Regions from separate parts of the Blautia acetica genome, predicted to be linked through region 2. Evidence: predicted binding sites of a transcription regulator. Region 2 holds the regulator's gene; the other holds the start of a gene.

Region 1 (3,420 bases), on a different contig from region 2:
CCTTCCGGAAGAACTGGAAATTACTGCTGATTTTGAGAGGGCTTTGACAGGCCGGGATGTGCTGGTGCTTGCTGTGCCTTCTGTAGCTGTGCGGAGTACGGCGCGGCGCATGTGTCCTTATATCAAACAGGGACAACTCATTGTCAATGTGGCAAAGGGCATTGAAGCCCATACACTCACCACGCTGACGGATATGATAGAAGAAGAGATTCCCGGTGCCCAGGCCTGCGTTCTCTCCGGACCCAGCCACGCAGAAGAAGTGAGCCGGGGATTGCCTACCACCTGTGTAGTAGGTGCAAAGAAATGGGAAATTGCAGAATATCTGCAGAATATTTTTATGAATCCTATTTTTCGGGTATACATCAGTCCTGATATTCTGGGTATTGAGCTGGGCGGAGCGCTGAAAAATGTCATTGCCCTGGCAGCGGGAACGGCAGATGGACTGGGATACGGTGACAATACCAAGGCGGCTTTAATCACCCGGGGGATTGCGGAAATTTCCCGTCTGGGAATTGCCATGGGAGCCAGAGCCGATACCTTTTACGGGCTGTCCGGTATCGGGGATTTGATTGTAACCTGCGCCAGCCGCCACAGCCGCAATCGGAAAGCCGGTTTTCTCATGGGACAGGGAAAGACCATGGAAGAAGCCATGGCAGAAGTAAACATGGTGGTAGAAGGCGTTTATTCTGCAAAGGCGGGGCTGGAACTCTCCCAGAAGTACCAGGTGGAAATGCCGATTATCCATCAGGTAAACAAAGTGCTGTTTGAGGGAAAAAATCCTGCAGAAGCAGTGAGAGAACTTATGGTAAGAGATAAAAAAATAGAATCCTGGGACAGCGCCTGGGAATAGGGATAGAAATATAAAAATTCTGCCCCGTTAAAGCACATATGGGAAGAAATCCTGGTGTGTGCTTTGACGGGGCAGAGTTTATTTTATGTACGGAACCATATCCTCGGGGATTCCGGCAACTCTCTGACCGGCATCCATGGCAGCGATAGCAGTCATCTCTTCTTCAGAAAGAGAAAAATCGAAAATTTCGCTGTTTTCTTTTAAACGTTCCGGATGTACAGATTTGGGGATAACGGCGATTCCCTGCTGGACGAGCCAGCGCAAACCTACCTGGGCCGGAGATTTCTGATACCGTTTGCCGATTTCCAGCATTAGAGGACTCTGCAGATAGGCGCCTCTTGCTAAAGGGGCATAGGCCTGCATAGCGATACCGTTTGTCTGACAGTAAGCAAGCAGTTCCGGGTGATTGAACAGGGGGTGAAATTCTATCTGGTTTACGGCAGGAAGCACATCAGAAACGGTTTTTAACAGTTCTAAATCCTGTATGGAAAAGTTGGATACACCAAGAGATTTTATTTTTCCTGCAGCCTGGAGCTTTTCCATGGTTTTCCAGGTGTCGCAGAAGCATCCGGGTACAGGCCAGTGAATCATGTATAAATCCACATAGTCCAGCCCCAGCCGTTCCAGGCTCCGGTTGAAACTGTCTTCGATATCTCCAATGCGCTGTGCGGTATTCCAGATTTTTGTAGTGACGAATAATTCTTCACGGGGAATGTCCAGGGCTTTTATGGCTTTTCCAACGCCCTCTTCGTTCTTATAGAAAGAAGCTGTGTCGATTAAGCGGTATCCCAAAGCTGCAGCAGAGCTGACAGCCTGTTTCAATTCTCCGTCATCGGTTGCTTTATAAACCCCAAGTCCAAGCATGGGCATTTCTTTCGTATCGTTTAACTGAATTACATGGTTGTCAAAAGACATAAACGAACCCTCCTTAAAAACTCCTGTTTAGTATACCACGAAAATGTGAAAAATGTGATACGATTTTATTAAATTCCTTTATGAAAAAAAAGATTGTTCAAAAATATACAGAATTCGTGGGGAAGATGAGGGAAAACTGCCGTATGGCGGTGGAAATATAAAGGAGAGGGAGGGCAGACAAAACAAAGAGAGAACGGGAGAAGAAAAAACAGTTTTGGGGAAATGCACAAAATGCAAGATGTCAAGAGGGGATTTTTGAAAAAATTTACGGGTTGGACACAGAAAAAAACATAAAATATCTTGATAAAAATATGGAAAACAGGTATAATGAGAACAATTGATAAATTATTGTCATTCATTGCGTCCAAAGCCAAAAAACGGGCGCAGAAAGGATAGGAATATGCATTTAATTAAAGATGAAAATGGAAATGTGATTCCTCATGGAGGAGATGAACATCATCACGACCATGGTCATAACCATGAGCATTGCGGCAGCTGCGAAGACGGCTGTTCCGGAAACTGCACAGACGAAGTTGTGGCATTGCTGAATTATATGCTGTCTCACAACGAACACCATGCAGAGGAATTGGACCAGATGGCTGAAAATCTGAAAAAGATGGGTATGGAGGATGCGGCAAAGACAATCAAAGAAGGCGTGGCAGACTTCCAAAAAGGAAATATGCGTCTGGGACTGGCTTTGACACTGGTAAAAGAACATTTAAAGGAGGCTTAAAATATGTGTCTTGCAACTGTTCAGAAAGAAAGTGACAATACCGTAATCTGTAAAATGGTAAGCCGTATTGATGTGGACGGAGATAAAGTAATACTCCGGGATATTATGGGCGAAACCAAAGTGATTGAAGGAAAAATCCTGATGGTAGATTTGGCAAACAGCCTTGTAAAGCTGGATTGCGAGTAATGATTTTAAAGGGTAAAACCTTAAAATAATATATTACAATATGCGGAGGTAGAAATTATGAAATTATCAGATGCAATGAGAGAGAAAATGCTCCTTTCCTTTGAGCTTTTCCCGCCAAAAACAGACAAAGGAATGGAAAATCTTCCAGGTACAATCGAACATCTTTGCAAGTACAAACCGGAATATATTTCTTGTACATACGGTGCCGGCGGTACAAACGTTGGAAAGAACATGGATGTCTGTAAGATGATTAAAGACGCAGGAACGATTCCGGTAACACACTTTACCTGTATCGGAAACACTGCAGAAGGAATTAAAGAACAGCTGCAGAATTACCTGGACAACGGTGTGGACCATATGCTGGCTCTGCGCGGCGACCTTCCTTTCGGATGGACAGGTACCGGCGGCGATTTCGCTTATGCAACAGACCTGGTGGCATATGTTCGTAAAGAGTTTGGTGATAAAATCGAAATCGCAGTAGCAGGTTCACCGGAAGGACATATTTCCTGCCGCAGCCTGGAAGCTGATATCGCTGTTTTGAAACAGAAACAGGACAACGGCGCTGACTACATCATGACACAGCTTTGCTGGGATATGGAACAGTTCAAATACTGGTTAGACGCTATCCGCTGCGCAGGAATCACAATGCCTGTAGATGTTGGTATCATGCCTATCTTAGATCAGGCTGCTACCATTAACATGGCTCTGTCCCGTAACGCGTGCGTAATGCCTCGTG
Region 2 (3,420 bases):
TAAACACATCATCTCCGGTAAAGAGAAAGGCGGCCAGCAGGTTGCGGATTTCCGTATTCGTCAGCTTTGGATAATCATCGGAAATTTCCTCAAAAATGGTTTTCTCCATGTGGAGTACATGGTGTTCCTGGTCGTAGTATCCGATATGTACTTTGCTGCCCAGGCGGAAGCTGCCGTTGTCCGCAGGAATCACCTGATTTAAAATTTTTAAAATCGTGGTTTTTCCCGTCCCGTTGCTTCCGATAATAGCCACCCGCTCACCCCGCTTAATCTGAAAGTTTAAATCCTCAAAAAGCGGGAGAGAGGGAAAGGACTTGGTAAGGTGTTCTACAGTCAGCACATCGTTGCCGCTTATCACCCGAGGCTTTAAAGTAATCCGCATGGAATCGTCCACTTCCACAGGCTTTTCCAATACTTCTATTTTATCCAGCATTTTTTCCCGGCTTTCTGCCCGCCGTATGGATTTTTCCCGGTTAAAAGACTTTAATTTGGCAATGACGGCTTCCTGGTGTTTGATTTCCTGCTGCTGGTTTAAGTAAGCCTGATACGCGGCTCTTCGAAGCATAGCCTTTTTTTCACTGTAGGCGCTGTAGTTTCCTGTAAAAGACGTAACTTTTGTATTGTCAATTTCCACAATTTTCGTGGCGACCTTATCCAGGAAATAGCGGTCATGGGATACAATAAAGACAGCCCCCGGATAGTTCAAAAGATAGGTTTCCAGCCACGCAATGGAATCCATGTCCAAATGGTTGGTAGGCTCGTCCAGAAGGATGATATCCGGCTTGGATAAAAGAAGACGGCCAAGGGCCACACGGGTTTTCTGTCCCCCGGAAAGTGTGGAAATCATTTTGCCGAAATCTTCCTCTGCAAAGCCAAGTCCCTTTAAGACTCCGGTCAGTTCACTTTTGTAGGCATACCCGTTTTCCAGTTCAAACTCATGGGTCAGACGGGAATAGGCCTCCATAATCTTGTTCAATTCTTCTCCCTGGGTGTATTTCATCTCTTTCTCCAGCTGACGCATACGCACCTCCATATCCAGAATGTGCTGCTTTACCTGCAAAAGAGCGTCATAAATAGACAAGTCGCTGGTCAGCTCCTGGTGCTGAGCCAGATAGCCCATGGTTTTCCCTTTGGCTAAAATAACCTGCCCGCTGTCCGGGGGAAGTTCCCCCACAATGATTTTAAAAAGCGTGGATTTTCCTGCCCCGTTAATGCCCACCAAAGCGGCTTTTTCCCGCTCTTCAATATGGAAGCTGGCGTCTGCCAGCAGGGTAACGCCATCAAAAGATTTTTCTATATTCTGACATGCAAGTATCATGATAATTATCTCCTTTAAACTCCGTACAGCTACGAAAGCTGTCCTATTTATTATATCGAAAAATACAGGTTTGACAACAGAGAAACGAAAATTAATTGACTTTAATTTAACAATACACTATAATGGAGCGTAGAAATGTGTATTTTGAATACAGGAGGGTTGTTATGGAGGGAAAATCCATTTCAAAGGCAGTAATTAAAAGACTACCCCGATATTACAGATACTTAGGTGAGCTTATAGAAGAAGGCGTAGAACGAATATCCTCCAATGAGTTAAGCGAAAAGATGCGGGTAACCGCGTCTCAGATTCGTCAGGATTTGAATAATTTCGGCGGCTTCGGGCAACAGGGCTATGGATATAATGTTCCCTATTTATATGATGAAATCGGAAAAATTTTGGGACTGGACAAGACGTACCACATGATTATCATTGGTGCCGGCAATCTTGGACAGGCACTTGCCAACTATGTAAAATTTGAAAAAAGAGGCTTTAAAATTGTAGGTATCTTTGATGTGAATCCGGTACTGAAAGGAATTTCCATCAGAGGAAATGAAATCCGTATGATGGACGAGCTTCCAGAGTTTTTAAAAGAGCAGAATGTGGATATAGCCACGCTGACCCTGCCGAAAAACAACGCGGCAGAGACAGCTGATTTACTGGTAAAAAACGGAATTCGGGCTATCTGGAATTTTGCACATCTGGATTTGGATGTACCAGAGGATGTTATCGTAGAAAATGTACATCTTTCCGAAAGTTTAATGCGTCTGTCTTATAATCTGAATTGTTATGAAAACGAACATCCAAAAAAATAACAACGTAAAAAGCTGCTGTAAAATGTAAAAGAGATTTTGCGGCAGCCTTTTCGCTTTACGCAAGGAAAAAGGACGGGTGAAACATGGAGGAGATTGTAACCGGAAAGCAGATGAAGGAACTGGATGCCTACACCATAGAAACCATGGGAGTACCTTCTCTGGTACTTATGGAGCGGGCGGGACTGCAGGTCTTTGAGAGTATGAAAAAAGAGGGGCTTCCCCTTTCAAAAGTGCTGGTGCTGTGCGGTTCCGGAAATAACGGGGCGGACGGTGTGGTCATTGCCCGGCTTTTGTTTCTGGCAGGATATCAGGTACATGTCTGTATTTTGGGAAATCCGGAACATTTTACAAAAGAAATGAAAACGCAGATAGAAATTGGCAGAAATTATGGAATTTCCTTTGTCAAGACTTTCTGTGTACATGAATATACTACTATCGTGGATGCTCTTTTGGGTGTAGGGCTTTCCAGGGAAGTTTCGGGTCTTTACCGGGAAACCATAGAAAAACTACAGGATTTTTCAGGGAAAATCGCAGCCGTGGACATCCCTTCCGGTATTGACGCAGATACAGGAGCGGTATGGGGCTGTGCCGTCAGGGCAGACCTTACCGTTACCTTTGCCTATAAGAAAGCAGGGCTCTGCCTGTATCCCGGTGCAGCCTATGCCGGAAAACTGCTTACGGCAGATGTGGGCATTTACCGCAAAGACAAAAGGTCTCCAGAGCTTTTTGCCTGTACGGACAGGGAACTTAAAAAACTCACCAGAAAACCGGACGGCAATAAGGGCAGCTTCGGCAAGGTCTTTCTGGCCGCAGGCAGCCGGGAAATTTTCGGCGCAGCGTATCTTAGCGGACAGGCTGCTCTGCGAAGCGGCGCAGGTATGCTGAAACTCTGTACGCCAAAAGAAAACAGGGGGTTGTTTACTTGCTTCCCTGAAGCCATGCTGGCACTTTATGAGGACGCTGCGGATATGGAAAACCTGGTGAGAGAAAACCTATGCTGGGCTGATGTGGCCGGCATTGGTCCCGGTCTTGGTACTTCTCCTCAGGCGGAAAGACTTTTAGAGACTCTTTTGAAATACGCAGACAAACCGCTGGTTATTGACGCAGATGGCCTGAATCTGCTAAAGGGTAAGGAAAAGCTTTTAAAAAGCTGTAAAGCTCCGGTGATACTGACCCCTCATCTGGGAGAATTTGCCCGCATGACGGGAATCTCTGTAAAAGAATGGAAGAAAAATCCTCTGACGATTACCAAAGAAACGGCAAAGAAACTGGGTGTCCTGCTGGTGTGCA

Evidence for each region. Region 2 encodes Rex, which represses fermentation and respiration genes when NADH is low (regulators of the CRP and FNR family bind a similar motif). Its sites were predicted from a motif close to ATTGTTAANTANTTAACAAT; they were not measured.
Region 1: the regulator Rex is predicted to act here: its motif matches at 2,102-2,121, upstream of WBS51_RS08715 (cobalt transporter).

What each region holds. Positions count from the first base shown of each region.
Region 1 is NZ_JBBEWO010000011.1:13,377-16,796, reverse strand. Features, by position in the region: gene WBS51_RS08725 (NAD(P)H-dependent glycerol-3-phosphate dehydrogenase) at 1-850, shown strand, start outside; gene WBS51_RS08720 (aldo/keto reductase) at 929-1,765, opposite strand; gene WBS51_RS08715 (cobalt transporter) at 2,166-2,498, shown strand; gene WBS51_RS08710 (CooT family nickel-binding protein) at 2,502-2,684, shown strand; gene WBS51_RS08705 (methylenetetrahydrofolate reductase) at 2,742-3,420, shown strand, end outside.
Region 2 is NZ_JBBEWO010000010.1:47,419-50,838, reverse strand. Features, by position in the region: gene abc-f (ribosomal protection-like ABC-F family protein) at 1-1,318, opposite strand, end outside; gene WBS51_RS08395 (redox-sensing transcriptional repressor Rex) at 1,483-2,130, shown strand; gene WBS51_RS08390 (NAD(P)H-hydrate dehydratase) at 2,214-3,420, shown strand, end outside.